3 regions of the Siphonobacter sp. BAB-5385 genome follow, and region 2 is predicted to be linked to each of the others. Evidence: riboswitches for the same ligand, from Rfam matches in the RefSeq annotation. Region 2 holds a riboswitch; each other region holds the start of a gene.
The links. Region 2 has a riboswitch for cobalamin ahead of BWI93_RS23125 (cobyrinate a,c-diamide synthase). Riboswitches for the same ligand answer to the same signal wherever they lie in the genome.
Positions count from the first base shown of each region.

Region 1: another riboswitch for cobalamin. It lies ahead of BWI93_RS06890 (TonB-dependent siderophore receptor); the one in region 2 lies ahead of BWI93_RS23125 (cobyrinate a,c-diamide synthase).
Region 3: another riboswitch for cobalamin. It lies ahead of BWI93_RS02635 (TonB-dependent receptor); the one in region 2 lies ahead of BWI93_RS23125 (cobyrinate a,c-diamide synthase).

Region 1 is NZ_NMPS01000070.1:140,908-151,759, reverse strand. It holds gene BWI93_RS06890 (TonB-dependent siderophore receptor) at 65-2,044, opposite strand; cobalamin riboswitch at 2,084-2,361, opposite strand; gene BWI93_RS06885 (gluconate 2-dehydrogenase subunit 3 family protein) at 2,688-3,299, opposite strand; gene BWI93_RS06880 (four helix bundle protein) at 3,349-3,798, opposite strand; gene BWI93_RS06875 (GMC oxidoreductase) at 3,833-5,578, opposite strand; gene BWI93_RS06870 (DUF3050 domain-containing protein) at 5,801-6,577, opposite strand; gene BWI93_RS06865 (YcxB family protein) at 6,682-7,245, opposite strand; gene BWI93_RS28610 (hypothetical protein) at 7,447-7,695, shown strand; gene BWI93_RS28605 (hypothetical protein) at 7,728-7,955, shown strand; gene BWI93_RS06855 (phosphoribosylglycinamide formyltransferase) at 8,016-8,585, shown strand; gene BWI93_RS06850 (DUF4136 domain-containing protein) at 8,659-9,201, opposite strand; gene BWI93_RS06845 (hypothetical protein) at 9,556-10,341, shown strand; gene BWI93_RS06840 (VCBS repeat-containing protein) at 10,338-10,852, opposite strand, start outside.
Region 2 is NZ_NMPS01000220.1:70,134-80,985, forward strand. It holds gene BWI93_RS29135 (cobaltochelatase subunit CobN) at 1-857, opposite strand, end outside; gene BWI93_RS29140 (cobaltochelatase subunit CobN) at 890-3,313, opposite strand; gene BWI93_RS23125 (cobyrinate a,c-diamide synthase) at 3,306-4,640, opposite strand; cobalamin riboswitch at 4,746-5,022, opposite strand; gene BWI93_RS23130 (Hsp20/alpha crystallin family protein) at 5,272-5,715, shown strand; gene BWI93_RS29805 (hypothetical protein) at 5,994-6,428, shown strand; gene BWI93_RS29810 (sugar phosphate isomerase/epimerase family protein) at 6,338-6,847, shown strand; gene BWI93_RS23140 (alpha-L-rhamnosidase C-terminal domain-containing protein) at 6,917-8,521, opposite strand; gene BWI93_RS28345 (alpha-L-rhamnosidase N-terminal domain-containing protein) at 8,518-9,321, opposite strand; gene BWI93_RS23145 (PQQ-binding-like beta-propeller repeat protein) at 9,531-10,661, shown strand.
Region 3 is NZ_NMPS01000031.1:161,046-171,897, reverse strand. It holds gene BWI93_RS02675 (AraC family transcriptional regulator) at 1-465, opposite strand, end outside; gene BWI93_RS02670 (hypothetical protein) at 778-1,404, shown strand; gene BWI93_RS02665 (S8 family serine peptidase) at 1,490-2,473, shown strand; gene BWI93_RS02660 (hypothetical protein) at 2,551-2,805, shown strand; gene BWI93_RS02655 (hypothetical protein) at 2,813-3,073, shown strand; gene BWI93_RS02650 (hypothetical protein) at 3,338-3,679, opposite strand; gene BWI93_RS02645 (alpha/beta fold hydrolase) at 3,655-4,086, opposite strand; gene BWI93_RS02640 (helix-turn-helix domain-containing protein) at 4,208-4,549, shown strand; cobalamin riboswitch at 4,851-5,110, shown strand; gene BWI93_RS02635 (TonB-dependent receptor) at 5,452-7,644, shown strand; gene BWI93_RS02630 (PepSY domain-containing protein) at 7,691-9,229, shown strand; gene BWI93_RS02625 (DUF1080 domain-containing protein) at 9,302-10,033, opposite strand; gene BWI93_RS02620 (DUF4421 family protein) at 10,440-10,852, shown strand, end outside.

The DNA of each region.
Region 1 (10,852 bases), on a different contig from region 2:
GTTCAATTTGCTTAGCCCGAGGTTGCACCCCGGGCCAGACCCTTCAGCTTACGTAGTTCTCGTATTAAAACTGTAATCGCACGCCCGCCGTAAAGTTTCGGCCCCGGGTATTGTATCCGTAAATGTCAAAATACTGCATATCAAACAGATTACGGACATCGCCGTATACGCGTAGGAAAGTATTGATCTGGTAGTCGGCGTAAACGTCCAGAGTGGTGTAAGGTTTCAGCTCGACAAGCTCCGTTTGGTAGGTTTCACCGTTGTAGAATCGATCTGCACGTTTCCCTAAAGAGCGTACTGTAGCGGAAGCAAATACTTTCGGGGTAATCTGATAACCCAGCGTCGCATTGACCAAAATCTTTGGGCGACGGAATAGATTATTAAACGTCGTATCGCGTCCATTCACGGGCTGCGTAACCTGCCCGGTCACGTAAGTCGCATTCGCCGTCAGCGACCAGCCGTTTGACAGGTAAGAGCCTTCGAGTTCGAACCCATGATCTTTTTGCTGATTGTAATTCACATACCGGCCATACGGAGGCTGACTGAGTGACTGGAAATCGATCACTTGTTTAATTAATCGATCAAAGTACAGTACCCGTATATTGGACTTTTTGTCTTTGTTAAACCATTGTACCCCCAGCTCCAGCGAACGACTGGTTTCCGGTTTCAGGCTTTTGTTGCCATATTCCGAATACAACTGATACAACGTAGGCGTTCGGAAGCCACTGGAGAGATTGACAAAGGCTTTGTATCGATCCTTGAACAGATACGAAGGATTGACCGAATACGTAACATTGCTTCCGTACAACGAATGGTGATTATACCGGCCACCCAATTCCAGAGCAAGGTTGGTTCGACTACGTAACAGAGCGGTTACGTAGGCACTTATCAACTGCGTATGAGCCGTATCTTTTTGAATGGGTGGGCCGTATGGATTAGCCTGATAGGTATTTTGTGAACGAAGATCGGCTCCCGTGATGAGATCAAACCAGGGTCGTATATTCCAGGAATGGTAGAGTTCGGCGAAATGGGTATTCCCCTCAAAACTCGACTGATCCAGCTCGGATTTCCGGTCAAAGGTCGTAAACGCATAATTGGCCGTCAGCTTTCCGAGTTTGTGCGTATACTCAAAACCCGTACCGGCCATTTTCATGGTATTGGTATAGTCGTATTGAGTACTATCCTTGAAGGCTCCCCCGTCAAGTTCATTTCGGTACCAGGAATACATGCCCCGTACTTTCCAGAGCAACTTCGATCCCAATTGGATTCCGCCGTTGAACAAGGCGTTATCCTGCCAGAAACCGTCTTTGTCGAAGTTTTGATTGCCTTTGGCATCGTATGCCGCCGAAAACCCATCGGAACGTAACCGCGTGTACTGGGCGTTGAAGTATCCGGCTTTGGAAGAACCATTCAGGCCCACCGTACCCCGAAACGTACCATAACTCCCGCCCTGTACCGTAGCCGAAGCTCCTAACGGACGGTCGCCTTCCTTTCGGGTGAAAATGTTGATGACCCCCACCACGGCATCCGAGCCGTACAGAGTAGACTGGGCTCCTTTCAGAATTTCAATCCGTTCGATTTCGCCCACGGAAAGTAAGTTCAGATCGAAGGTGTTGTTGATACCGGAGGGATCGTAAATGGGTACGCCGTCGAGTAGAATCAAGGTATTGCCCTGGCCGGCTCCGCGTACGTATACGTCCTGATTGGTACCGAGAGGCCCCTGGGCACCAACTACCATGAAGCCAGCCTGACGCGAAAGCAATTCACCGACGGACTGCGTAGCGTATTTTTGCAGGACTGAATCCGGGAGTACAGTGACGACTTTTCCGGTCTGGGAGAGTTTCTGATCGGTACGGTTGGCCGTCACGGTGACGGGTTCCAGCTGGGTTTCCTGAGCCCAAACAGCGGTCGTAGCCAACAAACAGAGAAGGGTACTTTTGGTAAAAACGCTCATCGTTTTCTGAATAAAAGAGATGATGAGCAATCCGGTTACGCGAGGCGAAAGGCATAAACGATACGGACGGGCGTCAGAGCCACCCGCCAATAGTCTACCTTTCCTAAACGACTTTTCACCCGAAAGCTCGAAATGGATTTCGTTTCAGGCAGGTCTTCTGGCTCGTTTCATCCCAGACGCCTTCCCATACCGGAACGGATACAGTGGCGATTTGTCTGGAAACTTCAGTTTGCAGTTTTCGGTTGTCTGTTTTCAGTTAAATACGATTACCCATTAACTGAAAACGATAAACCGTAAACTGTAAACTGACCGAAACTTACAGCTACGGGGATAGCCCCGGATTTGCACCGGTGTTCCCTTTTAATCCGGTACCGGGAGGTACCGAAACCTAAAACGTCCGCAAAAGTAGGGAAAATAAAAATGCTGACCCGGTATTTCTCCGAATCAGCATTGGGGAATGAGATTGAGGTCTGATGGGGTTTCAGTGAAGTTTCAGGTTTAAATGGTTTTAGGTGTGAAGAGCGTTTGAGAGGGGTTTCAGTGGCTTGTAAGTACAGTGAAATGACCCTAGGCTATGAAGTTAATAACCTATTTCGCTCAACCTTGCACCCTACTTAAATTTCAAACTTCACTCAAACTTGAAACGCTATTCAAACCCCAACAAACTTTAAACTTTACTCAAACTTCACACCTTTTCAAACTTCAAACTCTCTTTTCAAACCTAAAACATTCCCTATTCATAACTCAAGCCATACTGCTTCAGCACCTCTTCGGGTACACCTTCCCAATTGTTGGGGGTGTTTCCTACGTAGCCGAGGTCGTCAAAGCCCATGCGGGTGGTGTAGAAACCGGTAAGCGTCATGTCACGCATTTTGTTGAAGAAAGCTACTCCCTGAGAGTACTGGGGCTTGGCCTGTTCAGGGTAGGCAATGTCATCGACGATTTCGATTTGCTGGGGCTTCGTCAGTTCTACGAACTTCTTGTTAAAGCGTTTGCGGCTTTCGCTGTCGAGCCAGGCCAGCCCACCCCGCAGGGGCGTCTGGTGTACGGGCTGGTCTTTCGCCATAAACTCGATGAACGCGGGTACGCCCGCCTGCGAGGCACTCCCTGACTTCTGATCGGCGGGAAGGATGATGTCGCAGAGGACCGTAATCGTTTTCAGCTCGTGCGGCGTAAAGAACTTTTCCGCCATGAGTTTGGCATCCCGAATGGCTTCGGATTTCTGCCGTCCACCGGGAATGGGTAGCGGTTTCTCAGGCGGTGCCGCCACCAGGTCCGTCGAAGGAACCGTAGCCATGCCCAGCGACCCGAGTGCAATGGATTTAAGTGTATCGCGACGTTTCATGCGTATCAGTTTTCAGTTGCCTGTTTTCGGTTTTCAGTAATTAGTACGTCTACTCCGTCCAGCCCTGATAATCCAACGCTGGTTCCTGTAATTGATTTTTGTCAGTAGAGCCTTTGTATTTACTTCCTCTGATTTCCGTTTTTGACAGATAGGAAATAAATCCAGCGATCATTTTCCCTAGCTCATCGGCATCTGCGTACACTTTTTCAAAGATCTCTGTTGAAATGTACTGACGATCTAATGCTCGGTATAACTGAGATTTGACTTCCGTTAACGAACCTTTGGCGATTCCCAGAAACTGGATAAACTCACCTTTGCTCCCTCGTCCAAAACCCTCAGCAATATTGTCCATGACCGAATCTGCCGAACGCCTGATCTGTCTTCGATGGTCAAAGTCCATGCCAAAGGGACCCGTCCCCGTTAATTCAAAAATCAATACAGAAAATACCCTAGCTTTTTGCCAGATTTTTAAATCCTCAAATCGCTGAACGGTAGCCATAACTGAAAACTGTAAACCGAAAACAGAAAACGCTTTATAAATTCTTCTGTTTCACCTGATCAATGATGTAGTCACTCGTTCGCATAGACATCGCCAGGATCGTCCAGGTTACGTTTTTGTCGCCCTGGGTAACGAACGGAGCGGCGTCTACGACGAACAGGTTCTTCACGTCGTGACCCTGCATGAACGAGTTCAGAGCGGATTTTTTGGGATCGCTGCCCATGCGGACCGTACCGATTTCGTGGATGATTTTGCCGGGAGCTTCCAGGCCATAGTTCTGTTCTTTCCCCGGTTTATTTCCTAACGCAATACCTCCCATTTCGTGGATCATTTCTTCAAACGTATCCTGCATGTGCTGGGCCTGCTTCACTTCGTTTTCCGACCATTTGTAGTGGAATCGCAGCGTAGGAATCCCGTATTTATCAACGTTATTCGGATCGATTTCGCAGTAGTTACTTTCCAAGGGAATCGGTTCACCGCGACCGGCCATACCCACGTACGCTCCGTAGAAACGGCGGGCATCTTCTTTCAAACGCGAACCGTAACCACCCGAAGGCAATGACTTTCCATCGGTATAGGCGTACTTGCCGTTCATGCCGTGAATCCCCATGCCGTAGCCGTACATGGGCATACCCATGCCGCCGCCGTATTCGATGTGGTAGCCCCGGGGGAAGTCCAGCTTTTTGTTATCCAGCCACCAGGGTGTGTATACGTGCATACCACCCACACCGTCTTCGTTGTACCGTTTCCGGTTCATCAGAGCCGGAATGAAGGCCGAACGGCTGGCTCCCGTCGAGTCATTCAGGTATTTACCGATGACCCCGCTGGAGTTAGCGAGTCCATTCGGGAAACGGGCTGATTTGGAGTTCAACAGCAATCGGGCTGATTCACAGGAACTAGCCGCCAGTACCACAATCTTTCCGCGTACCGTCCGCTCCTGTAAGGTAGCGGTATCCACGTACGAAACGCCCGTACACAATCCGGTTTTCTGATCGGTCAGTACTTCGCGAACCATCGCTCCGTTGATCAGCCGGGTATTACCCGTTTTGACCGCGGGTTTGCAAAGGCAGGACGAAGAAGAAAAGTCAGCGTATACCTGACAGGCCCGGCCACACTGCGAGCAGTAGAAACACTGACCGCGTTCGTCGTTAATTTTTTTTGTCAGAATCGATAGACGCGACGGAATAACCGGAATTCCCAGATTTTTTCCCGCCTTCTTAAGCATCAATTCGTGCAAACGCGGTTTGGGAGCCGGTAAGAAATGGCCGTCGGGTTCGTTGCGAAGCCCTTCTTTCGAACCGAAAATACCGATGAGTTTATCGACTTTATCGTAATACGGAGCGACATCGTCATACGTAATCGGCCAGTCATCCCCGATGCCCGTGAGCGTTCCGCGACGAAAATCGTCGGGACCGAAACGCAGCGAAATACGGCCCCAGTGGTTGGTACGGCCGCCGAGCATTCGGCTACGAAACCAGTGAAATTCGGTACCCGGTGCCGCTGAATACGGTTCGCCTTCCAATTGCCAGCCTCCCCAGGCGGCGTCGAAATCGCCGAAGGGACGTGTGGTACTGGCTCCGCGACGAGGGGACTCCCAGGGGAATTTTAATTGCGTAATGTACTTGGGATCAGCAGGATCGTAGTAACCTCCTGCTTCCAGTAAACAGACTTTGGCTCCGGCTTTCGATAACTGATAAGCCGCCATGCCGCCACCCGCACCCGAGCCAACGATGATGACATCGAATACTTCGGGCGTTTCCTGGATGTGGAAATTGCTCATAAGCAGTGCGTGAAGAAATAGGTATAGACTCGTTGTTGGTACTGAAACTTAAAGGTAAAGATTTGTACGCTTACTTCCAGAGAAGTCAGGCTTTGAAGCAAGTAGAATTTTTCCAAGAAGGTTTAGAATTCTTCGCCGGATAAAAAAGCTCACTTCATAGCCTTAGTTTTCTTTGGATGTATTGCTTTTAGAAACGCTGCAATTACTTAAAAATTTTACGAATTAGTTCTGATCGACGGGTTCTAAACGACTCGTGATGGAATTCCATAGATCAATCCGCTGACGAATGGATTCTTCCGCCGTGGCAATGGCTTCCTGCCATTTGGTCTCGTCGTTACCACAGAGTTCCTGCACCATGGCTTCGGCCAGATGACCATGATGACCGCCGTCTACTTCAATGTGTCGTTCGAGGTAGTACCGGAAGGTATCGAGCTGACCCGGAAAGCGTTCGTTGAGATTGCGTACCAGTTCGATGAACAGATCCGGAATCAGGTCTTCGCGTCCGTACGTAAAAGCGGCAGCAATTTCGTGGGGACGATTGCGATCAATGACGGAAAATGTAAAGGCTACGAAATTCCGGGCTCCTTCGGGAATGCCAGTATTTTCCAGGGCTTCGCTTACGGATTTACCCTGCCGCAGGTCGGCTACGAACGTTTCAATGACCGTAGTATCCGCCTGTAGTTCCTGCATGGCCCGCAGGTACAATTCGTAGTGGCTCATGCGTACGCCGTGCTGATCGACGTCACTTTCTTCACCCGTAACGATTTCATTAATCAGATACGCCGTGTTCCCTGAAGCCGTTGGTAACCAGGGCACTTGCACGCAGGTCAATTGCCGTTGCAGGGCTTTGAGCAACGACATAAAATCCCAGACGGCAAAGGCGTGACTTTGGGTAAAGACCCGTAGAGCCTCTATGGAGTGAATACGGTGATAGACGGAGTGTTCAATTAACTGCTGACGTAAGGGGTCCAGTCGTTCGTTGAGCAGATGTTGATACATGGTTTTGGGGATTTGCGGTGTCGTAGTCTGATTCGCTAACTAAAAGAAAAGGCCGATGGCAAGCCACCGACCTTTTCGCTTGATTATATGGAATACCTTTTCAATTACTTCAACAGTTCTTTACGCGTCAAAATCGTCTCGAACATTTTGATGTCGTGCTCCGAATTAAAGACATTGAAAGGAAGATAGAGATACTGATATTTTCCTAAAATGAACAGATACGCATCTTTCTCCTTCTGTACCGACTGAATCATGTTCCAGGGCAGTTGACCTCCTTCTTTCTTCTCGCGGTTTTTCCAGACAAAGATCTGACGGTTGTCGAATTCATAAACGAATTTTTCGAACATCTGCTTATTCTGTTCCACCTGCGTAGTAGCGGTGAACTGCATGGCCCGGAACAATCCGAAACCTACTGCACCTAAGACGGCTACCAGATAAATCCACCAGTTGGGATACGCATTGGTGACGTTCAGAACTACGTTGATGATAATTACAGCCACGGGGATCAAAAACCAGAACCATTCCTGCTTAATCCAGTCACGCAGGGCCAGGTTAATGTACTTTTTGGGTTCAAGGCCATATTTTTTCGTGCGAACGCCCTGGGGCATTCCCATCTGACCGCTGTTAATGTAGGGCTGTTGGTAGCGATTTACCGGAACTTTTGCCATTTCTTCAGTAGTGAAAAACTAAATAACGAAAATCGGAGAACTTGGCGGGCCTTCCGACCGATTCTCATCGAAAGTACAAAAATACGAAAAGGCGGGTGTACTAAATGATGTCGGCTCCGAGAATATCTTATCGACGGTCAATTTTATGATTTTTCCGGCGTACTATGGTTTCCGTACGAAGCGGACCCCGTAAATTCGGCCATGATTTCGACTGAAAAAACTTTGCTCCTGAATCCGGAACAACTCAAGCAGAAGTTACGCCGGATTGCGTTTGAGGTCTACGAAACCAATTTTGAAGAGCGGGAAATCGTTCTGGCGGGCATCGTAGGTCAGGGTGTCGTGATGGCAACCCTGTTAAAAGAACAACTGGAAGCCATTTCGCCGCTGAAGGTACAGCAGATTGACATTCAGCTTCAAAAACCGATCCCGCCTCCCACGCCATTCAACTAGACATTGACTCAGCCACGCTGGCGGGCAAATGCGTGATTGTCTGCGATGACGTGTTGTATACGGGCCGTACACTCGCCTACAGCCTGATGCCCTTTTTTCAGACGAAGCTCAAACGCTTACAGGTATCGGTGATGGTCGATCGCAACTACCGCCGCTACCCCGTATCCGCTGATTTCGTCGGCTACGCTCTGATGACCACGCTCAATGACCACATTGAGGTGGTACTGGAAGGTCCCGAGGCGGGCGTGTACCTGCGGTAAGTTCCAACTGTTTTGACTTTTCGGGTACGTTGAAGGTACCTGCGTAACTACTATTTGCTTTTGAAACGTTTAGCACTTTTTGCTTCGGGTTCGGGTACGAATGTCGAGAATATCGCCCGCTACTTCGACGGTCACGCTGAGATTTCGGTCGAACTGATTCTCTGTAATAACCCATCGGCGGGCGTCATCGAACGGGCGAATCGCCTGGGCATTCCCCTTCGTTTATTCGATCGGCAGCAGTTTCGCTCCGGCGAGGTACTGAGCTGGCTCCAGGAAGCCCGCATCGACTGGGTCATTCTGGCTGGATTCCTCTGGCTGGTACCCAAAGAGCTGGTCGAAGCTTTTCCTAATCGAATTCTCAATATTCATCCGGCGTTGCTGCCTTCGTACGGTGGTAAGGGCATGTACGGCGAACGCGTACACGAAGCGGTCGTGGCGGCGAACGAAACGCAATCGGGCATTACGATTCACGTTGTCAATGAACATTACGACGAAGGAAACATCATTTTTCAGGCTTCCTTCCCCGTAGAACCGGGTGATACCGCCGCTGAAGTGGCCCGTAAATGCCACCAGCTGGAATATAAACATTATCCTTCGGTGATTGAAGAAGCCGTTTTGAAGGGACTCTAGTGCTTGTTACTCCATTAAAAGAAAACCTCCGCTGCTCAGCAACGGAGGTTTTCTTTTGTCTTTCCTGTACTTGTTAGTAGGAAGAACGCTCGCGGTTTTGAGCCTGATACGTCAGCGAGAACGTATTATAGCCAAGCAGTACATTTCGGGTAGCCGTCCGAATAGCTTTTCGATCGAAAAATCCTTCCGGTGAGACCCGGGCTGCGTAGCCCTGCCATACCGTTTTGTTCATGAACGTATCCTGAAACTGAATCAGCAGGGTCCCTTTCCGCAAAAAGGTCTTGTCCACTACATAATCCACATCTGGATAACGGTAGCTCTTTACGTAAGTGTTCAGTTTGATTTTGTCGGGATGCAGGGAATAGAAGACCAGTACGTCCGGTTGTTGGGTGGTATACTGAAAACCTCTCAATTGCATTTGCCGATTGATTTCGGCTGTAATAATGTCGTGTTGAAGTGTTGTATCCTGAGCAGTGATGGGATCGAAAGCAATACAGTACGTATTGTAAAGGTGCGTGTAATTGGGAGCATATCCTGAGTGGATAACCAGACTTTTCGGATTACAGGCTGAGCATAGCACGCCCATAACAGCAAAAACAAATAAAAACTGTTTCATAAAAGTTAATGGCCGTGAAGCCGTATTTAAATGGAAATTTGGTTTTCTGAAGAACTGGGTTCGTAAGCGGCAGGAAAATCTAAAAAATAATGCCAGATTTTGACTTACTGAATCCGAAGTACTGCTTTCGTAACCAGCGAGTTAAGCTAAGGTAAGCATACGTTGCTTGAAAGTATTAAACTCCGCATAATTTGACAAATATCAAAATATTTGCACTCTCTTTTTTGCTAAAAAAAACATCCTTTTGCAGGAAACTCTTCTAGGGATCGTTTTGCCCAACCTGTAGGCTTTTAAGAACTTTTAACTTCCCCACTTCTCACTTTGTTTTACTTTAACGCTTCAAAATCAACCGCTATGAAAACTTTACGTTTATTACTATTCCTACTCGCCTTAGGGCTTGTGTCTTGTACGCCCAAGGTTCAGGTGGTTACGTTACACAGTCCAAACGTTATTCTGCAGGATAAGGCTTTCGTTTACGAAACCGATTCGCTCCGCCTTCAATTTAACTTTCAGGGAGAAAATGGTGTAGTTCGGATGAACATCTACAACAAACTAGAGGTACCCTTATACATCGACTGGAAACGCTCGGCCTTTATTAAAGACACTGAAAAGTTTGATTACTGGGTTGATGAGGCTAGCTTTCAGGGAGAATATTCGGGCACCTCTGCTAATCGATACCGTTGGTATTCCTACCAGGGTGGATCATTCAGCGGCACTCTTCGCAAAGAGGACCGGATTGCGTTTATTCCGCCCAAAACTAAACTGGTACAGGCTAAATTCGTAGTAGCTCCTGGCAAGGCCTGGCGTTTTTCGAAAGAGCCTACCGCTGTAGAGCAAATAGATATCCCTATTGTGGCGACTCAGGTAAAGAAACAGTCTCTGGTGCGTTATGAGTTTTCAGAAGCGAACAGTCCGCTGAAATTCCGTAATTACCTGACGCTGTCCACGGACGCCCAATTTCGTACTGAATTCCACATTGATACGCCGTTTTACGCTTCCAAAGTCGAAAATGTAGACGGCCGCTATTTGTTCGGTTCTGCCTACTCGGCTTCGGATCTCAATACGCCTACGGCTATTAACCATTTGCCCGCTTCGTACCAGGAGCAGAATAAATTTTTGCTTAAGATTCCGGTTAACTAGCGAGGCTTTGGCTGTGTACGCACCCATTGAGCGGCCGCTCCATTTTTGGCAAAAATCAGTCCGGTTCCCTGCGGCGTTTTTAGCTCGGCCGAACGTCGTACCTGCCCTTCGACGATCAAACCCGTCTGAGCGGAAGGTACGACGTTGAATTTTTGTTGTCCCATGCCTTTTAGTACGACTCCCCGGTTGGCGTCGTAACGGCCCAGTTCGGGCAGGCACTCGAAGAAATTACCCGTCAATACCAAATCCAGCTTTCCATCCTGATCGTAATCTACACTGCTGATTCCATAAATGGGCGAAAACTGAACATCCCGGGGTAAGGCTTCAAAGCGGAAATTCCCCTTTCCGTCGTTCCAGAATACGCCCGTCCGGTCTTCCACGGCTGAACGCTTGAGCATACCTTCGCGGGAGCTTTCATCGAACAGGTCTTCGACCGTTTTTTCGGCGTAATCCGTAAACTTCAGGAATTTCTTTTTGATGGAAGGCACTGCTTTCTGTAAATCCTGCTTGA
Region 2 (10,852 bases):
AGCGGAATGATTTCAACGCCCGTAATTCGCCGGCTTTCGGTTTGCCAAACGGGTTGCACGCCCAGCAGGGCCAGAATTTCGGCCACGTCATCGCCGTGCGTTCGCATGGCACTCGTTCCCCAGATGCTGATGCCTACACTTTCGGGGTAAGTTCCAGATTCCCGCTTATGTCGTTCGAGTACCTCGCGGGCCAGTTGCTGACCCACTTCCCAGGCCGCCTGTGAGGGTAGGGCACGGGGATCGACGGCGTAAAAATTGCGTCCGGTCGGGAGGATATGAGCCATACCCCGGGTAGGAGCCCCACTCGGACCGGCGGGAACATACCCACCCGAAAGACCGTGCAGCAAATTAGAAATTTCCTCGTCCGTTCGGGTCAGGTTCGGTACCAGCTGTTCACACACGTACTGCAGGACGGGTCGCAACTGATCCAGCTGGGCCGGAGGAAGCTGGAAGGTTTCAAAGAGTACTTCATCCAGTCGCGACGGCTGGAACCGATGTTGTAGCAATACCCGAAACAGGTGATTACTCATCTCATCGATCACTTCCAGAGCATCCGCCGCCGTAATGAGGGGACGGCCCGCCCATTCCTGAAAATGCGGGTCAACCTGCGGCAGTTTCTGTCCTTTGTGTTCCTGTAAACGTGAAAAATCAAGGTTGAACAGGCCCGCAATCGTCTCGGGTAAGCTGGCGAAATCCTGATTGGGCAGGCGAGTCATGGCCTGTAATAAATCAACCAGAGCGTCGCCTTCGGGTACTTGCCCCAGGGTGTGCAAGCCATTGCGAATCTGAGCCGCTCCCAGTTCGCAGAGGTAGCCGTCAATGTCTTCAATCAAGTGAGCAATGTCCTTGCCTGCCATCTCCGTCAGCGTTACGGGTACGCCTTCGGGCGTCAGTTCATCGTCCCAGTCATGTTTGTGATCGCCATGTCGCGACTCAGCAGGGCCGACAAATCCGTATCCAGATTCGTCCGCTGAATCAACTCCCAGATCTGCCGCTGGAGTAGGGGAAGTTTGGCCGGATCCAGCATTTCCACCTGATAATATTCATCCACCAGTTGCGTGAGCTGAGCCAGTTCGCCGTACTGGTCAGCGGTAGTCATGGGCGGCGTCAGGTGGTCAACAACAACGGCGTGGCCCCGGCGTTTGGCCTGCGACCCTTCGCCGGGATCGTTGATAATGAAGGGATAAAACAGGGGTAAATCACCCAGAATCGCATCGGGAAAACAGTTTTCCGACAAGCCCATCCCCTTGCCCGGCAGCCATTCCAGCGTACCGTGCTTGCCCACGTGCACCAGAGCATCGGCTTTCCAGACATCCCGGAGCCAGCGGTAAACGGCGTAGTAATGGTGCGTCGGAGCCAGGTCCGGCTGGTGATAAATGGCGTCGGGGTCCATGCCATACCCCCGGGGAGGCTGAAGCAGCACGATGGCATTTCCCAGCTCGATACCCGCGAATGAAATTTTTCCTTCATGTACATAGGTTTCGCCCGGTGGAGGTCCCCATTGCTTGAGCATTTTCTGCTGGAGCGGTTCGGGTAACTCTTTCAACCACTGCGTGTATTGCGAAGTAGATACGCGTCCCACTGCCTGTGCGAGTTGCTCGGGCGTTAGGTAGGTTTCATCGTACGAACAGCGGTCAATGAGCTGGTGAATCAGTTCCGTACCCGTGGTCGGTAGGTTTTCCAGCGAATACCCTTCATCCTGCATGGCCTGTAACATCGCCAGGAGGGAAGCCGGAGCGTCGAGTCCGACGGCATTGCCAATCTGGGAGGCTTTGGCGTTCGAATTGGTAAAAATGAAGGCGACTCGTTTCTGAGCGTTCGGCGTATGCCGAAGTCGGGCCAGTCGCTGAGCAATTCCGGTTACCCGCTCGATGCGATCGGGGACAGGCTCATACGCCGTGGTATCGCCGTTTTTTTCCTTGAAAGAAATGGGAACGGTGATGATACGCCCGTCAAATTCGGGAATGGCGACGTTCATGGCCGTATCCAGGGGTGTCAGGCCGCGACTCGATAATTCCCAGGGCACACGACTCATTCCACTCGTGATGGCCTGTAAAATCGGTACATCGAGCTGACGTAAAGCCCCGGACGAACCCTGCTGATCGGCATCCGTCATGGCATAGGAAACCGTATTGATCAGCGTATCAATGGCCACGCCTGTCGTTCGATCAAAAAACTGAAAGGCCTGCGGGCAGCCCGTTCCGGGATGAATCGCTTTCAAGGAAGAAGTATACACTGCCAGGGCATTGATCTGGCGATCTTCCAGTGAACGAATCAAGGCATCGACGAAAGCCGTGTTCCCACTGATCCAGTGCGAACGGTAAAAGGTAATCCCGACCGTCGGTTGCCGGGGATCGTAATGTTTTTGCCAGTCGCTCAGTTCCGCATTTTCGGGTAAGTCGGGATGGTAAAGGCCGTGTTCGGGCAGCGTCTGGGGCAGGTCGGCTCCGTACCCCGTCAGCAACAGGTGATCGGAAAGGTAGTACAGCAGCGACGTAAAATTCCCCGCTCCGCCCGCCTGCACGTAGGACAAGGCATCCTGCTGAATGGCTGGAGATACCGTAGAAACCGCCGCAAATTCGGGGTTTAGTTCGCCCGTACCGCTGATGACAATCAAATGCTGCTGATTCTGCTGGGCCCGCTTCACCAGTTCATGAAAACCCGGTACGCTACTGGGCCGTCCGTGAATTCGCAGAATAATCACCTGAGCCGCTCCAATCTCCCGCTCCAGCAACTGAGCCATGTGAGCCTCGGTCTTGATCGCCAGTAAACTCAGGCCCAGTACTTTGGGAAAATCGTCGGGTAAACTGATCCGGCTGAGGGTCAGCAAATCCGTATCGGCGTGCGTCAGAAACACGATTCCATCGGTGGGCGAGGGCGTTTCTCCGCGTAGGGTAGCGGTTTCCGAGCCTTTCCAGGTGTAATACTGAAAGACAAATTCGGCCAGTTCGGCGGGCGGACTCAGGAAGCAGTCGGCGGCCAGCATGCGATCAATGTAATCGAAAATGGCTTTGATGTGCCATTCGCTATTGACCGAATGAAACCAGACCGAATGCCCGTCGAAAAGCAACGTAGCCACGTTCGCCAGCGTGCAGGGGCCCAGGCAGCCGCCTTTGGTCAAGTGAACCTGATTCCGCATTTTTCGGCGGAGCCATTCGTTTTTGTAGACGTCAACCAGTACCGGGGCGTACCCGCGGTCGGTTCGCCCGCAGCAGCAGGCATTATAGCAGTAGGACAAATGTCCCCGCCGCTGGACCAGATTAATGGCTTTTCCGTCGGGTCGCATGACCCGTTGCCGTTTGATTTCAGCCATGTTGATGCGTGGAAAGGGAAGTAGAAAGCGTACGAAGCAGATCCGTCAGCCACGTTGGGCCATCGCCCCAGTATAAGTGTACGTACGAAGCCAGGGTATTTTGTACGCGGTAGATTTTAGTCCCGACTTCCAGACCCCGGGCATTGCGGACCGGAGCCAGGGAAGCAAACTCTTCCGCTTCCTGTAAGGTAGAGTAATGAAACTCGTGACCTTTCAGTAAGGTATTTTGAAAGTGAATTTGTCGATAACCCAGGGTCAGCTTCGCGTGTTGCAGACTCGTTGAAAAGGGAAACACCCCCGCCATCGGATAGCTGTGACCTTCCGCATCGGTTAACTGCCGGCCCAGGTACATCAACCCGCCACATTCCGCGTAGGCGTATCCGCCGTTCTGGCAATACGCTCGCACGCTTTCCCGAAAGGACGTATTGGCACTCAGGGCCTGAGCGTGCAATTCAGGGTAGCCACCGGGCAGGTACAAGAGATGCGTTTCGGGCAGCTCGCTATCCCGTAGCGGACTTACGTACTGTACTTCCGCCAGGGCTTCCAGCACCGCTAGATTTTGGTGATACTGAAATGAAAACGCTTCATCCCGGGCGATAGTCACCTTACAGGCCGTACGATGGGACAAGGCTTGAGCTAGGGGAGCCTCTTCATTGGTTTTAGTAAGGGCTAAGAGCCGATCCAGGTTAATGGTCTGCGGAATCTTCCGGGCGATGGCTTCGATGATTCGCTCGTAGTCGATCTCCGAAGACGTACGTAACCCGAGGTGACGCGATGGAATGGTAAAATCGGGATGGGTAGGGAAATAGCCCAGACAGGGCAACCCTACATCCTGACAGGCTTCTTCCAGAAAACGGAAATGCGAGGCCGTCTGTACACCATTGAAAAGGACGCCGGCGATTTGTATGCCCGCGTAAAAATGCCTGAAGCCGTACAGGAGTGGTGCTGCCGAGTACGCCATTGCCTTGGCCTGTACCACCAGGATGATGGGTATACCCAGGCATTCGGCCAGCGAGGCCGTACTTGCCTGCATCCGGTCGGCTCCGTCGAACAGGCCCATCACACCTTCGGTAACGGCCACATCCGCTCCGGAACGGTACGTTTGATAAAGCGTTTTCAGGTGTTCGGGGGAGGCCATAAACAGATCCAGATTGATACTGGCTCGTCCGGCGGCCGTACGATGGTGCTGACTATCAATGTAGTCGGGCCCGCACTTGAAGGGCTGAACCGTTAGGCCCCGGTGTCGCAAAGCCCGCAACAGACCCAGCGTAAGCGTCGTCTTACCCGAACCACTGTGCGGAGCCGCAATGAGAAAATGACTGGCCATGAAAGAATAAGCTGGCCTTCCTGAAAAAGACAAAAAAGAAGAATCGGAGACGTGTACACCCCTCCGGCAAACCTACTTCTGATTTCCGCCTTAGTCCGTGAAAGCGTGTAACCGATACAAAAAGGCAGGTCTCCTGGCTCGTTTCCTTCCCAAGGCCTTCCCATACGCGAGGTACAGTGGCTTCTCTAAAGAAAGTTTACAGTAGTCGGTTTTCCGTTTACAGTTGATTAGTGAAGTATTTTACTCCTGAAAACTGAAAACAGTAAGCTGAAAACTGAAAAACATACAGTTGCACGACAGCTCGTGATTTAAACCGCATCGGCGGTCCGCACGATTCCCTATTCATCCGCGGTTAAGCAGAACCTTTTCGGGGACGAAGATACGTTGCTTTGCTTGCCTTTCAGTAGGATAAACCCTGGGATTCGTCCCCAATGGTTGGGATAGTAGTAAGATTATTGAATCCGTTAACTGTCAAAAGGAAAGATTACCTAGTGAAAATTTGACAGTTTTCGCTGACAAAAGGTAAGAAAAACAATTTTGGCATGCCCGTTTAAAAGAGCGGAAGTGATGAAGAAATGTCTTCATTACATTCGTTTGATCAACTTTTAAAAAGGAGGTAACTATGTCACTCATGAGAAAAAAGGATGAGCTGTTTCCCAGCTTCCCCAGCTTTTTTGATGATTTCCTAGGTCGCGACCTTTTCAATTGGAATCAATCGCATTTTTCATCGACGGGTACGACCGTTCCGGCGGTGAATATTCGCGAAACCGCCGATGCGTTTGAAGTCGAAATGGCTTCTCCGGGGATGAGAAAAGAAGATTTTCACATCCAGCTTGACGGAAATACGCTGAAGATTTCCTCTCAAAAGCAATCGGTAACGGAAGACAAAAAAGAAGAACACTACTCCCGCCGGGAGTTTAGCTACCAGTCTTTTGAGCGGACCTTTGTTCTGCCGAAAGATGTCGTCAATGAAGAAGGCATCCAGGCCCGCTACGAAAATGGACTGCTGCATCTGACCATTCCTAAACGGGAAGAGGTAAAACAGAAAACTCCCCGGTTGATTAGTATTCAGTAATTACTGCGATACTTCACTTTTGAAAGGACTGCTTTAGAAGCAGTCCTTTTGTGTATAAGGGGCTATTGAGGGGGTAGGAAGCCTTTTTAATTGTGGTTTGACGAGCGTCTGTGACGCTTGTCAATGCGTTCTACAAGGCAAAGCTTTGCGACAGTTCCTAGATACAAAAGGATTACTCCCGAAGCAGACAAACCAGCAACGAACTTTCCTGCTAGAACGAAAACCACTCGATCCACAAGGAGTGTATCTTTGAATACAAATCTTATCTAAATCTTTCTATGAAAGTATTCTTTGTCCGCACACTTCTGATGGCTCTGCTGGGGCTGGAAGTCACCTTTGCCCAAAGTAATAAACCTTTATACACTTTTCCTATTGGGGTTCAGGCGTATACGTATCGCAATGAATTTGCGAAAGACGTGGAGAAAACGCTGGATCTGATTGCCTCGCTGGGCATTACGGAAATCGAGGGAAATACGCCGAAAGGTCTGACTCCGGAAGCGTACAAGCAGATGCTTCAGAAGCGGAAGCTTACCATACCCGCCACAGGAGCTTCGTACGAGGAGCTGGTGAGTGACCCTCAGAGTGTTATCAAACAGGCAAAAGCCCTGGCTCCCGGTACGTTATGGTCGCCTGGATTCCGCATCAGGGAGCATTCAACATCGATCATGCGAAAAAAGCCGTCGAAGATTTTAACAAAGCGGGCAAAGTACTGAAAGCTGCGGGTTTAACTTTCTGTTACCACAACCACGGCTACGAGTTTAGCCCTTACGTACAGGGAACGTTGTTTGATTACCTCGTCAAAAACACCAATCCGTCGGATGTTTCCTTTGAGCTGGATGTTCTATGGGCTCAACACGGCGGGGCCGACCCCGTGGCTTTGCTCAAAAAATACGGCAAACGGTTTCAGTTGATTCACCTGAAAGACCTTAAGAAAGGAGTAAAAGGAGACTTTACGGGATCAACCCCGCTGGAAAACGACGTAGCCTTAGGAACAGGACAGATCGACATTCCCGGCGTTATTAGAGAGGCCAAGCGGCTGGGCATTCGCCATTACTTTATTGAGGATGAAAGTCCGAGTATCGCTCAGCAGGTGCCTCAAAGCATTGCGTACCTGAAAGGATTAAAAGAATAAAAATGCCTTGATAGAAAAGCCCCCCGCTTAAAAATCAGCTTTTAAGTGGGGGCTTTTTGTCTAAATACCTTATAACTCAAGTACCTGAGATCCTTCCTGAAGGGGATAGACTTTGCCCTTCCAGTAGAAAGTGCCACTCGTCGCCGGAGGAAGGGTGATGCGGGCGGTTAACTTGCCTTGTGCGTTTAAGGTATACTGCGTTTTGATCGTCCCTGCGGGGTGGGGCATACTCCCCGAAGCTTCTTTCAGGGTACCTAAGGCCGGAGCAATCCTTATTTTCTTAAAACCTGCCGCCTCGGAATCAATGCCGAGTACGATGCGGTAAAACTCGATATTCGGACTCGAACCCCAGGCGTGGCAGTCCGACCGGGACGGTTCGGGCATTTCGGCCCAGGTCGTCAGGCCCAGTCCCATCTGATCCTGCCAGAGTTGCAGATGATTCAACAGAAGATCACCCAGTCCGGCTTTGCTCAGGGCCTGATTCACGTAGTAGCGAAAGTAAATGGTGGTTTGCGTCAAACTGCGATCCGAAAGTACCGTTTGCATCACCTGCTTGGCCTGATCTGCTTCAACCACACCCGCGAGTACCGCCAGAGCATTGACGTGCTGGGAATACGAACGCTGCGTTTTTGTATCCGCTAGTAGCCCTTTTCCCGGGTTCCAGTAATGCTGATAAATGGCTTTCTTCAGGTTCGTTTGTAGCGTCTGGTAATGCTGAGCCAAAGCGGGCAGGCCCAGGTTTTGTTCGAGTTCAGCGGCCATTTGCAGGGACATCAGGTACAGCAAATCCTGAAAAGCTGAATCACCGTCTTTTTCGCGGGGCGGTTCGCCGTAATCGAAGCTGTTTGCCCAGTCGGCAAAAAACCAGTTCGGGACGTAGCCTAAACTGTAATCGGGCTTGAGCCATTGTTCGTACCAGGATAAAATCTGCCGGTGGGCGGGAAGCAACGTTTTCAGATAATTCGCATCGTCCCGGTAGCGATAGTAATCATAGCCCATGCCAATCCAAAGCAGTGAAAACGAAGAAATAAACTGGTGCAGATTAGAAGGGTATCGGCTCATGGTCAGTCCATCGGCTACCATCGACTGCCGACCCTGCTCCAGGGCATTTTTCACCAGCCACGGGTCGCGGGTGTTGTAGAGGGTAATCAAGGCCTGGATGCGGGTATCGCCGAAATACTGCAACTGTTCGTAGTACGGACAATCCATGTACGTTTCGTTGGCACACAGCCGGGCCGTACGCCAGCCGATGTCGAGCATTTGCTGCAAATCTTTACGCTCCGGTACCGAAAAAGTCGTCTCCTGTTTTAAAGGATACCGCGAAGACGTTCCAAATAAATCTTCTAGTACGAGCGGTTCGTCGGCCGTCGTAACGAGCAAATTGAGGTAACGATACGTTCGCCACCACAGTGAGGTAAAGTCACGATTTGAACCGCCGTCAGCCTGAATCCGATCTTCGTATCCAACAAAAAACTTTCCTTCCATCTGATCGCGATGGCCTTTGGCGTGCGTCAGTGAATCACTGTATAAGGCTTCGCTGTAACCAATTCGAATTTCCGCGTCTTTTCCGCGACTGAATTGAAGTGACAGATAGCCCGTCGTTAGCTGTTCATTGTCGAGTAGCAGCCGCACCTTCGAATGAGCGGGAATGGTCAGGGACCTGGTTCCTTTCAAAAACCGGATGCGGGTTTCTCCATTCCTTCGGAAAGCCGGATGCGGGCCAGCCGTTCAGTAGCCATTTCCATGGGTGGAATCGGACTCGGTACCAGCAGGCGGTTTGGATAGTCGCGGTGGCCCTTGGTCGCCGCCGGCATACCCTGTCGGGCGGGTACCCAGGCCTGGTCGTTAAAGGAGGGTTGCTGCCAGCCCCAGGGGTAGGGCTGGGCATTCAGGTTATCGCCCGGACCGGCCACGTAATAGCCGTAAACGGGTTTTTGCCAGGGCGTATAGGCCGGATTACGCAGGCACCGCCAGCTGGTATCGGTGTTGACCAGTTGTTCAGCCTCCGTATCACCCTGTAGCAAAAACTCAGTCCGATTAAAACTCATTTGAGCTACGGGTTTGTACTCGGCAAAATTCCAAACTATGGCGGCGAGTACATTCTTCCCTTTTTTCAAATGAGGACCCAGATCGACGGTTTCAAAATTCCAGTTATACGGATCGCTGCGGGCTGGTCCCAGACTTACGAGCTTCCCATTCACAAAAAGCTTATAGCGATTGTCAGCGGAAACGTGTACGTAAAAGTGTTCAGGACGGGCCGTCAGATCAAAGCTTTTCCGGAAATGATACACGCCGTAGGCGTTGTCGGAGGCATTGGGTACCGAAATCCAGCGGGCCGCCCAGGCTCGCTGGAATAATTCGGGATTGATGTGGGCCTGCTGGTAACCCATTAAACGGATTTGAGCCGGTACGGGAAGAATCATAAGGCAGTAGAGCGTAAGCGGAAGAATAACGGTTCGAAGGAATCCACGCATGAGTAAAGAATTAAATACAACCAGGATAGAGGAGACGTTAAAGGTAGCAGTTTGAAGAGAATGCGTCGTTTATAAGGTATTAAATTTAGAGTCAGACCTGCGTAATCCAGGACATTTAAAACCGCCGGAATGCATACAGTGAAAAGTATATTTCTGTTAACCTCAGCTTATCGCGTATTTTTAAAACGTTATCACCCAAACATTAGCAAATGAAGCCCCTTTTTACCTTTCTGATTGCCCTCAGTTTATTGATTTCATGCAAAAGAAAAGACCCTAAACCTATTCAAAATGAATGGATTTACGTAACCCTTAGCGACCGGGAAGTCCACGCCTTTAACGCGGCTAATGGAAGGGAAGTATGGCAATCGGCTACTCAAAAGTCAGTGGCTACCAATCCGGTGGTAAACAATGGGCAGGTGTCTGTCTTTAACATGGACGGGAAGCTCATACAGTTTGATGCCAAAACAGGCATTAGAAAAAACGAAATTCAGCTCATCACTGATTATGTACTGAATGTACCGGGGGATGGTTTTCTTTTAGCCCACGAAACCTTATACATTGGTGGTAAGTACGAAAGTATACTGGCCTACAATATCCGTACCGGACAGAGTAAATGGCAATTGCGATACGGCTGGAATTCCGTAACCGAAGACCCCGTGCTGGTAGGCAACACCCTTTACTATGCAGCAATGTCCAAGCTATACGCCGTTAACTCCGAAACAGGAGCCATTCGCTGGCAGGTGGATCAGCTGGCACAACATACCCGTAAACCCTTTTACTACCAGGGAATGGTTTACCTGGCTACTTCGCATTATCCGGTAGGGAAGTTATTCGCTTTTGATGCGGCTACGGGGATTAAAAAGTGGGAAAGCTCTGAGGTAGATACCGGAACTACGCTGACGGCTCATGATGGACTGCTATTTATTGGAAGTGAAAAAACCGGCCGCTTTTGTGCACTGGATGCCAAGACGGGACAAATCCGCTGGAATCAGGCTACGCCTAAAATCAGCGTGAGTTCTAATGCTTACTATGCGAACAATCTGATTTACGTGGGAGGCTTCGAAAATACTCTGTATGCTTTTGATGCTCAGACTGGAATGCTCAAGTGGCATTCCACGGATCAGGGGTCTTCAGCGGGTAATTTTTCCATCGTGGTAGCCAACGGTGTTCTGTACACGCTCGGCCAGAAACTAAGGGCCATCAACCCGCAAAACGGCGTAGAACTCTGGTCCTTGACAGAGACGCCTGGTCAGTTTTACGGGGTTTCTACGCTGATCGTTACAGACTCCAATCAGAAAAACCATTATTCCGCCCAATCGGGTATGCAAGAGGTACAGTAAGGGTATTCGTTCCAGAGAGAGGAGACTTCGTTGAGGAGTCTCCTTTTTTAGTTACAAACCTTACAGATGCGTTGAGTTATGTCAACTTTAGATCACATAAAGGCCTTATTATTAGGGTTTTTCAATTTATAGTACTACCTTGTTAAACAAATACCGTTAACTATCGTTGATAGGAATAGATACGCTCGGAA
Region 3 (10,852 bases), on a different contig from region 2:
AATCAGCTCCAGACAGGTTTTCAACAAGTCTTCCTTGTATTCGTAATCGCTGGTATAAACGGATCGCATTTTTTGAAATAGACTGCTCATGAATTCCGTCTGCTCAGAACTAAGCGAAAGAACGGGCGAACCATCGAACCGAAACAAGGGTGAGTGCTGGAGCAATTCCGTACGTTCCCGACCCGCCAGAAAAGTTTCCGTAAAGACGCAGGCGAATCCCTTTCGTTCCGTGCGGTGTTCTACCGCATGAGGCACCCGGGGGTTGAGCAGAATGAGGTTACTGCCGCTCAGATCGATCTTTTGTCCGCCGTAATTCAGCGTCATTTCCCCGCTGATCAAAACGATTTTATAAAAATCCCGCCGACCATGGGGTTGGGCAGGGTTGGCCACTCCGGCTATTGGGTAGACTTTAAAACCTTTGAAGTCTGTCGTAGTCGGGGTGGGTGAGGTCGAGGAAATGTTCATCCGGCAAAGGTAATAAAATCAAACCTTACCATTCGCTTCGCTGTGAATCAATAGAATGCGGTTTGAATCTTCTATTACAGCTTTTGCCGTACCTGTTCTCCTCACAAAAGCTGTATCAAACACCGGCAGGTAGAGAAAGCAAGTAATGCCCCTACTGAAAAGGACACTCCCTTTCGTACGCATTTCATATTCCTGAAAAGCAGGAGCGATGGTGTTACCATCCGTGGGTGCGGTTGCGACTAAGAGTTTGATTTTGCCAGCAAGTGTTTACAAGTCTGATACTATTCTTCAACCTTTTAACCTGTTTAACTGATGGCTAAAACAACCAAGCCTTTCCCGGGCGAACCGCCGACTGCCGGCGGCCCGGAAGGTCCGCAACGGACGCAGGTAGTCGTGATTGTCCGGCCCAGTTTCTCGCCGGAGCAGGGAGCCACCCTATTGGCGAATACCCCGGCAGCAGAATCCGTATCGTTCCGGCCTTTGTTCAACGATACCCCCGCAAGGCTATCCACCTTGGAAACCTCCGCGGAATCCGCTCCTGATTTAAGCGTATACTACGTTACGGAAGTGCCCGCTGAGCAGGCAGACCCTCTGATTCAGTCCTTATTGCAACGGGAAGAAGTTGAGGGAGCTTACGTACAGCCGCAGGCCACGTTGCCTTTCATTGAAACAGCGGTACGGTCCGCCGCTCCGGATCCTTCCGTACCGGTTACCCCTAGTTTTGTCGATCGACAGGGCTATTTGCAGGCATCGCCCCAGGGCGTTGATGCAGTGTTTGCTTGGACGTATCCGGGTGGACGGGGAGCGAATGTGCAGGTGATCGACATTGAAGGGGCTGGAATTTTACGCACGAAGATCTGGCTCAGAACTCGGGCGGATTACTCAGCGGCGTACAGCGAGCCGATTGGCAAAACCACGGAACAGCCGTACTGGGTGTAATCGGTGGAGATACCAATACGATTGGGGTAACGGGCATTAGCCGGATGCTAACCTGCGGGCTATTTCGGTGTACCGGGATGCGGCCATGACCTATAACCTACCCCAGGTGATCCAGCTGGCAGCCGATAGCCTCCGGCCGGGAGACATCATCCTGATTGAACAGCAGTATTCGCACCCAACCCTGGGCCTTACGACCGTGGAATGGTGGCCTGCCGATTTTGACGCCATTCGCTATGCCGTCAGTCGGGGTGTCATTGTGGTCGAAGCTGCCGGCAATGGCAACAACAACCTCGATGCGGCGGGCTATAATACGGCTTTGACGGGTTTTCCGGCGACCTGGCGGAATCCGTTTAACCGGGCCAACCGGGACTCGGGGGCCGTGGTAGTAGGAGCAGGAAATCCGCCTCCCGGTACGCACGGACGCAACGCCGAGACGGGTAGTGGAGAAGTATACACCGACCGGGCACGCTGCAATTTTTCCAACTTTGGTTCCATGATCGACGTGCAGGGATGGGGTTGGGAAGTGACGACCACGGGGTACGGGGATTTACAGGGAGGACCCGAAAACGAACAGTATACCGATACGTTCAACGGTACGTCGAGTGCTTCGCCGATCGTTGTCGGAACCCTGGCCTGTTTGCAGGGCATTCTTCGGGCTTACGGTCGCATCCCGCTGACGCCCGCCCGGGCCCGGGAAGTACTCCGCACGACGGGTTCTCCCCAACAGGCCGCAACCGGACGTCCGCTCACGCAACGGATCGGTAATCGTCCCAACTTACGCCAGTTGATTCCGCTCGTCTTACAAACCAATACCTGGTCGGGCGTGCAGTTTACGGGCAGTTTGGGGGCCAATGCTACAGGTCGCTGGTATACGTTCAATTGGCCCGCTCACTGGCACGTCGTATGGACGGCCGTTCCTACTACGCCGGTACCCGGTGCTCCGCAGCTTAAAATCAAAACGCAGGTAGAGCGGGCTTCGGATGGCTTCATTACCTATTGGCTCAATGTAACCAATCTCAGTAACCGGCCCCTGAATTTTGAAGGGAGGTTTACGGTACTGGGCTGGTAGTCTCAACCTGCTGAAACAATGGGGTCTGATAACCCGGATACAAATTTTTCTTAACCTTATTTCAAACCTTCACGATCATGAGAGTTGGTGTTCAATTTACGGGTACGGTAGCGGCCAATGCCTCCGCCCAGTGGTATACGTTCAACTGGCCGGCTAGCTGGCACGTCATCTGGCATGTGGTACCTACGTCACCACGGACTGGAGCCCCCCAGGTGGAATGGGAAACCCGCGTAGAACGGGCTAACGCCACGTACGTAACCTATTGGGTATTAATCAAAAATCTGACCAACGTACCCGTCAATATCGAGGCCCGGTACGCGGTTTTGAACTAGCATCGCCATGAAAATAACCATTGAAGTAGATCCCAAAACCGAAGTCGTTCCCGGCTCAGTAACGTCGGACTCAACGCCGAGTTACGCCGGCGGAGAGCCCCAGGGAACAGATCCCGCGAGCAGTAATACCGGTACGACTACGACCTCGGGCGACCAGCCAGCCGGGGAACCTCCCGTCTGGCTATTGGAGGCCATTGAAAACGCTCCCCGTCCGTCAACTGCGGAGGAGCCGATGGGGACCTCTGCGGGTACAGTCCGACTCGACTAAATTAGCGTTTTTGCGGATAGTACCTGAGTTTTTCAACGATTCTGTATGGTTCTTAGAATTCTGTCGAGAGCCGTAGGTTCGATCGGTTGGGCAGGAATGGATTGCATCCGTTCCTGCCCTCGTCGTTTAATAAAACACAACCTAAGACTCGATCTCTGAAAGGTTTTCCGGAGTACTTGACTCCTATATATTCCTGAGGAATTGAAGGAAATGCTTCATAACTGATTAATACTCAAGATACAGTTACGAACGAATCCTCAGCCATTACTTCCCCAGTACCAGCTCCAGTTTTTTTACCAGATTTTCGGGTTGTTCCCGCATGGAGTAATGGCCGCCTTCGAAGGGGTAAATCTTCCAGTTTCTGGCCCTGGCCCGACTTAGGCCCATGGCGTCCGTATGGCTATCACTTTTGCCGTTTTTCGTCATGACAATGAAAGCAGTTGGAATGTATTTAACCCGTGGATTGCTAATTCTTAGCGGCTCCGTATAAGTTTTAATGGGCTGAGGTACGTCCATGGGCGGCGTGGGTTTGGTAGGACCGAAGGGATAGGTCATCACGCTGTCTTTGATGTGCGATACCATCAGGCGTCCCAGATCGGACCACACACATCCCTGGCACTTTCCCCATCATTGGGTACCATTGCGTCCAGGTACACGAGTTGACGGATGCGGTCGGGTACCTGCTCCGCCACGCCCGCTATGACCATGCCGCCGTAACTATGTCCGACGAGAATTACGTTGTGCAGGTCTTCAAACCGGATCACATTGACAATATCGGAGATGTATGTACTGAGGTTGACGTTGGCATTGGACAAATGCACGCGTTCGCCCAAACCCGTAAGCGTTGGTCGGTAGACTTTATCCCCTTTAGCCGTTAGTAAGGCATCCACTTTAGCGTAATCCCATCCACCCGACCAGGCCCCGTGCACGAGCAGAAAGGTTCGTGGCGTACGTGACTGGGCCAGACTGACGGTGGATACTAGAAACGCGAGTAGAAAAAACAGATTTTTCATGAATGATCTTGTTCAATAATGTGAATGCGACAAAACTAGCTACATTCACTTTCGAAAAGATAGCTGTTACCTGTGGGTAAGTAGTTACCTGGGAGTAAGTACGTATGAACCATTACCAAACATGAAAAGCACCGAACCCGCTTGCCAGTATGAATTGAAAGTAGCCAAAGATGCCATGGAAGTCATTCAGGGCAAATGGCGGATTCCCATTATCATCTCCCTGACGTATGGCAACAAACGCTTCGGTGAAATCCAGCGGGATATTCCGGAGATCTCGCCCAAAATGCTTTCGCAGGAACTAAAGGCACTGGAAGAAAATCAGCTCATTACCCGTACGCTGTATGATAGTATGCCCGTCACGGTAGAATACGCTCTGACCCCTCTGGGCCTGTCCATGAAAGACCTGTTGGTCGAATTACGCAACTGGGGGAAGCATTTCAGAAAAGAGATTGTGGGCAAATAAGAAGCGTTACCTTCACTTCTATACTGAATCGTCTCTACCAATCCTTGGAGTCAGGGACGGGTTTAAGAGCTGAAAACAGGAGCGACACTGAAATGGCTGCAAACGCCTAAATTAGCCGCTCGGCGGGTAAAACGATAGAAGCCTTCCTATTGACTTTCCTCTTTTGCAGGGCCTGGCTAAACCGTAGTTAATCGGGCTAAACCTGAGTAAGGTTGAACAAGGACATTAGGTAATGTTACCTCTTCCTTCTTTAATCTATCATTTTTAGCCTACCTTCGCGGCCTCATTCAAGTTCTTTACTTCTTATTCCACGGAAAAAGGTTCTGTCGAAAGACAGATTAATAGGGAATCGTGTGTAAATCACGAGCTGTCGTGCAACTGTAAGTTCTACGCAGTTTGCGGTTGACCGTTTCCGTTTTCAATACTTGTATAATTGAAAACTGTAAACGGAAAACTGTACACTGCACACGTTTCAGACAACTGAGCCACTGTATCATTCGGTATGGGAAGGCGTCTGAAATGGAACAAGTCAGGAGACCTGCCTTTTTCTTAGCTGATCATGCTTTCACGGTTTAGAGCGTTATCAAGGGGAGCTTTGCTTTGTTGTAGGGGCACCACTGTGCCGATATGCGTATGCCCGTGCGTAAGCTTTCCTGATTTCCTCTGTATTCCTGTCTCATCATTAGCGAGAACGCAAGCGAAGAACTTTTAACCTTTTAGTTAAAAGTTATGCTCCCCATTTCTACTTCACGATTAAGTAGCAAAGCCCTTTTTACCACCTGGGTACTCCTCTGCGGTGTACTCTTAAAGGCATTCCCGCAACACAAAAACGGTTCGCTGGAAGGGCGAATTGAAACGGAAACCCAGGAACCCATACCCGGCATTTCTATTCGTCTGGACCTATGGGCCTGGGAGCAATCACCCAGGCCGACGGCAGTTTTAAGTTGCAGGCAATTCCGGCGGGAGCGTATACCCTCACGCTGAGCGGTATCGGGTACGAAGTGCGTCAGGTTCAGGTACAGGTCAAAGCCGGCGAAACCCTGCCCCTGCATTATCAGCTTAACCAGAAAACCCACGAGCTTTCGGTCGTGACGGTAACCAGTCAGCGAAACCGCTCCTTTTCGGCGATTAACAAAATCGATGTTCCGCTGCGGGATCTGCCTTTGTCTACCAGCTCGGTCAGCTCAAAAACCATCGAGCAACGCGGCATTGATGATCTGGGGGATGCCATGAAAAATACTACGGGCGTTCGTTCCAACAACACCTACGGCGGTTTTCAGCACTTCACCATTCGCGGGTTCAGCAATTTCGTGGTACTGATGGATGGCGTTCGGGATGAGCGACATAACATTTCCACCAGTGCCCCCAACACGAATTTAGCCAACGTCGAACGCATCGAAGTACTGAAAGGCCCGGCTTCCGTCCTCTTTGGGCACTCGGCTCTGGGTGGTATCATCAACATCGTGCGGAAACAGCCTACGGCCGATTTCAGGGCTAATTTTTCCGCGACTTACGGGAGTTTCAATACCCGTCGGATGCGGGCTGGTGCGGGTGGTTCGATCAACCCGAAGCTTCGGTACCGGATGGATTTCGGGGTGTCGAATACCGATGGTTTCCGGCAGGCGGGTATCTCTACTAACAATGCCTACGTGGCCCTGGAATATACACCCACCCGCAAGGACTACTTTTATTTGTCGTTAGGAGCCAATAAAGATGTGTACCGCACGGATTCGGGTATTCCCGTTTTGGCGGGCGGCGTGCTGGTTCCCGGCATGGATCTAATGACGCGTTACAACGACCCCGCTGATTTTTTAAAGCATACGCGAACGGATGTTCAGTTTCGCTACGTGCGGCAGCTTATGGCCAACCTGAAACTTTCCAATCAGCTCTCGTATTCGGACGATAACATCGATTATTTTTCAACGGAAGAACTGACGCTCAATACCCGGCGGGATTCCATTACCCGCTCGTTTCCCTACTACTTCAATCACCTCACCAAGCCCTTACAAAATCAGCTGGAGCTGACCTACGATCTCAACACCGCCAAGGTTTCGCAGAAGATTTTGCTGGGGTATTCGCTTAGCGTACTGGACCGTAAAACGTATAACGGTACGATTTTTGGTCCCGGCAAAGGAGCAACCATTCCCGTACAAAACCCGATTGAAAACCAGGGATATATCGATTACTACGATACCTATTACCGGGCTACGGATGAAACGGTACACGGAATATACTTACAGGATTTCATCCGGTTTTCCGAGAAAATCAAGGCATTAGTCGGGTTGCGTTACGATGTATTCAAAGGCGAATATTACACCGATCAGGTGGACAAAGACCGCCGGGTAACCAACTACGGAGCGAAATCAACCATAGCCCGGAATGCCCTGACCTATCGGCTGGGCCTAGTCTATCAGCCCATTGAACCTTTATCCGTTTACGCCTCGTACTCAACGTATTTCAAACCCTCTCGCCGGGTAGCTCCAAATGGGGAGACGTTCGATCCAGAAACGGGTTATCAGGCTGAAGTGGGCTCCCGACTGGAGCTGTCATCAAAATTTGCCGCTTCGGCTTCGGTGTACTACATGCGAAAAGACAATCAGGTGGAAGGTCTGCCCGGTGGCGTGTTCAAACGCGTAGGTTCGGCGGAATCGAGAGGCTTCGAAGTGGAGGCTCAGGGCAATCCCGTCGCGGGCCTTGATTTGACGGTGGGTTATACCTTCACCAAAGCCCAGTATTTACCCTACGCCAGTGCGGAGGTAAACCCCGTGGCGGGTAAAACGGCGGTACTGGCTCCGAAGCATCTGGTAAATGCCTGGCTAAACTACACGGTTCAGCAAAAAACCTTGAAAGGGCTGAATGCCGGGGTGGGCTTCAACTATCAAAGCGAAGCCTTCGCCAACTCGGCGAATACGTACGTTTTGCCGTCCTATCGAACCGTCGATGTGGCCCTTGGGTATCAGCTGAACCGCGTGGGCATTCGGGCGAATGTGAATAACCTGTTTAACGAACGCTATTTCACCAACGTGATCTTAACCCGGCAGTTTTATCCCGGAGCCACCCGTAATTACCTGCTGACGCTTAGTTACCAACTTTAACCTTTCAGCCGCGGACTTTTGGAGTCTGCGGCTTTGTATATCTTTCGTGAAAACAGTCATTAAAGCCATTCGGCTCGTTCATCGCTACCTGGGATTTGCCTTGAGTCTACTGTTTCTGGTCTGGTTTCTGTCGGGACTGATGATGATGTACGTGTCGTATCCGACGCTCAAATCACACCAGAAGCTGCAACAAACGCCTCCGATTGATTTGACAACCTGCCTGTTAACGCCGGCAGAAGCGATTACTAGAGCAGGAGTAACGGATTCCATCAAATCCATTCGCTTAGGTATGGTACTGAATCGGCCCGTATATCGGATCGTTACCCTACAAAACCGCCAGCTTAGTATCTACGCGGATAACCCGGCTATTTTGCCCTATGCCAGTGAAAGCTTTGCTCGTCAATTGGCTCAGCACTGGTCCCATGCGGGGGTACAGCAGGTTGAAAAATTAACAGAGATCGATCAGTGGATGGCGGCCCACCGCTCACAGGGCTACCTGCCCGAAGTATATCGAATGCAAATGGGCAACGAAGCGGGGACTTATGTGTATGTGTCTCCTTTTTCAAACGAAGTCGTTCAACAGGTTACGGCCCGGCAACGGTTGCTAGCCTGGCTGGGACCGATTCCGCACTGGATTTATCCGACGTTCCTCATCCGTAACCGACCCGTCTGGAGTCAGATAGTCATCTGGGTTTCCATAATCGGAACCCTGATGTGTCTGGCAGGATTGGCGATGGGCTTCATTCGCTACCAACGTAAACGGCCCGAATCGCTGGCGTTTAGTCCGTACAAGAAACGCTGGTTCCGCTGGCATCATTACACGGGTTTTATCTTTGGGCTTTTCGCGTTTACCTGGGTATTGAGCGGCTTGTTTTCCATGAGCCCTTTCAACTGGACACCCTCCGCCCGCCTTTCATCGCAAGCAACCGAACGCTGGATGGGTGGCCCGCTAAACCTGACCTTATTTAAAGTAAGTCCGGCGGCGGCTTATCAGAAGTTGTCGCGGGAACTGGTACTCAAAGAGATACAATTAATTCAGTGGAACGGCAGACCTTACTACCTGGCTCTGCAGGACGATCATCACACGCGTGTACTGGCGGCGGATGAAGTCGAAGCCAATCCGTTTCAGACCTTTGAAACTCAGGCAATCGAAGAAGCAATTCGGAAACTGGAACCGAAGGTAGCGGTGCTGGAATCGAAAGTCCTGGACCGTTATGACGCGTACTACTACGCGAAGAACGGCGAAAAACGTTTGCCCGTGTTACGAACCAAACTCGACACCCCCGAGCAAATCTGGTATTACGTGGATTTAAAAACGAGTCAGGTGGTATCTAAACACCAGACATTAACACGTGTCGAACGCTGGCTGTATCACGGGTTACACAGTCTGGACTTTGACTTTTTATTAAATCGAAGACCGCTTTGGGATATTACCCTGATCGTTTTATTACTCGGAGGAACCGCTACCAGCAGTACGGGCCTGGTACTAACCTGGCAGTGGCTGCGACGGAAAAAAGCTATGAAACGAAAGCAAACAACCGTCCGAAAAGGGGCTATCCAGCCCGTTTCCGAACGGTTGAAATGAAGGGTGACCGGAAAGAATAGTGAGTCACAGTACCCTGATTGAAAGAAGAGTAAGAAGACCGTTCAAGTCCTTTTACTCTTCTTTTAGTTTAAGGTTACGAAATGAAATCCCCTGCATCCAGTCCTGCAAGGCCAGGTGTCCTTTGGTAGCCTTGCCAAAAGCCGGGAAGTGTTGAAAATTCGTGTTTTTAATTTTTTGTTTCCATTCCGACGTAGTCAAATCCTGTTCGGCGGTTAAGACGCCGTTGAGGTAGAATTCGATTTTACCGTTTTTCTGCTTGATTTCGGATTGATTCCACTCACCCACGGGTTTGGTTACGGCTTCGTTTTTCTGGGGAGCAAATCCGTACAGACAACCCGCTCGTTTTTTCGGATCAGCGTTATAATCATAATGCGAAGGTTCCAGCAGTTGGTACTCCGGCCCCGAAGCCCAGGCGGTGGGAATGTCCTTGCGTTCAACCACATTGATAAAGACGCCACTGTTGCCAGCCTTGGAGATTTTCCATTCAAACTTCAAATCAAAATTACTGTACGTTTGATCAGTGACCAGGTCGCCGTGCTCCAAAGTTGATCCCGTACCGTTCGGAACACACTGTAGTTCACCCTTGTCCACCCGCCACACGGAAGGTTTGTTTCCCTGATTATAGAGATGCCAGCCCTGAAGCGTTTTGCCGTCGAACAACAGCTTCCAGCCCTCTTTTTTTTCCTGAGCAGAAAGTTGATTAACGGCTGGAACGTCCTCCGAAAACGCGGTAAGGATCAGTGAAGCGATACTGGCATAGGCCATCAGTGCTAAAAGTCGCATGTGCATAAAGGATTTATTCCGAATAAGATACTCCGGCAATCTAGCAAAGAAATTTGGCTTGTACAGGGGCAATGATCGAATACGTAGACGGAAGGAGCGGGCTGAAAGACCACAAAAGAAGCTGGTTTTGGAAAGCCCCTCGTCGGGACCAACTGCCTACGTGTACGACCAGTCCATGTTATAGAGCAGACTCGAATACCTGCCATCGGGACGCTTAGCAATGATCTTGTTTTGTTCTTTTCCGAATGTACTATATTCAAAAAATGAACAACTCGGAATGCTGCCCGTTGTAGTCCTTACATGGCTTGAATCGTTAGATCGCTGGTAATCGGTGGAGGGGATCCGTAGTTGAACGTATGAACTGAAGAAAGCGGTATAAAAGCACTATTTGTTGGTGATTACTACAATGAAAAAGTATGGTTTGTTGATCGGGTGTTTGGTCATGCAGGTATTAATGGCTGCGGCACAAGCCGTCGATACCACCTATATCCGACCTTTTTCGAAACCGAATACCCTTGAGGTCTACTCTGGTCTGTATAACATCAACTTCGATTTTTCGGATCGGTATTTTCAGAAGAATGACTTTCAGTTGCGGGTCAACCGGAGTGCGACGCTAGGGGCGGACCTGACCTATAAATGGCTGTACGTACAGTATGCCTTCAACCTGCCCGGCACGATGCTGGATAATCAGGCCCAATTCAATTACCGGCAACTAAAGGTCAGACTAGGCAACCGCAAATGGATTGTGCAGCCTTTCTACCAGTTTTACAACGGCTTGCTGATTCCCGAAGGCAAACACCGGGGGTTCGAAATTTTTCG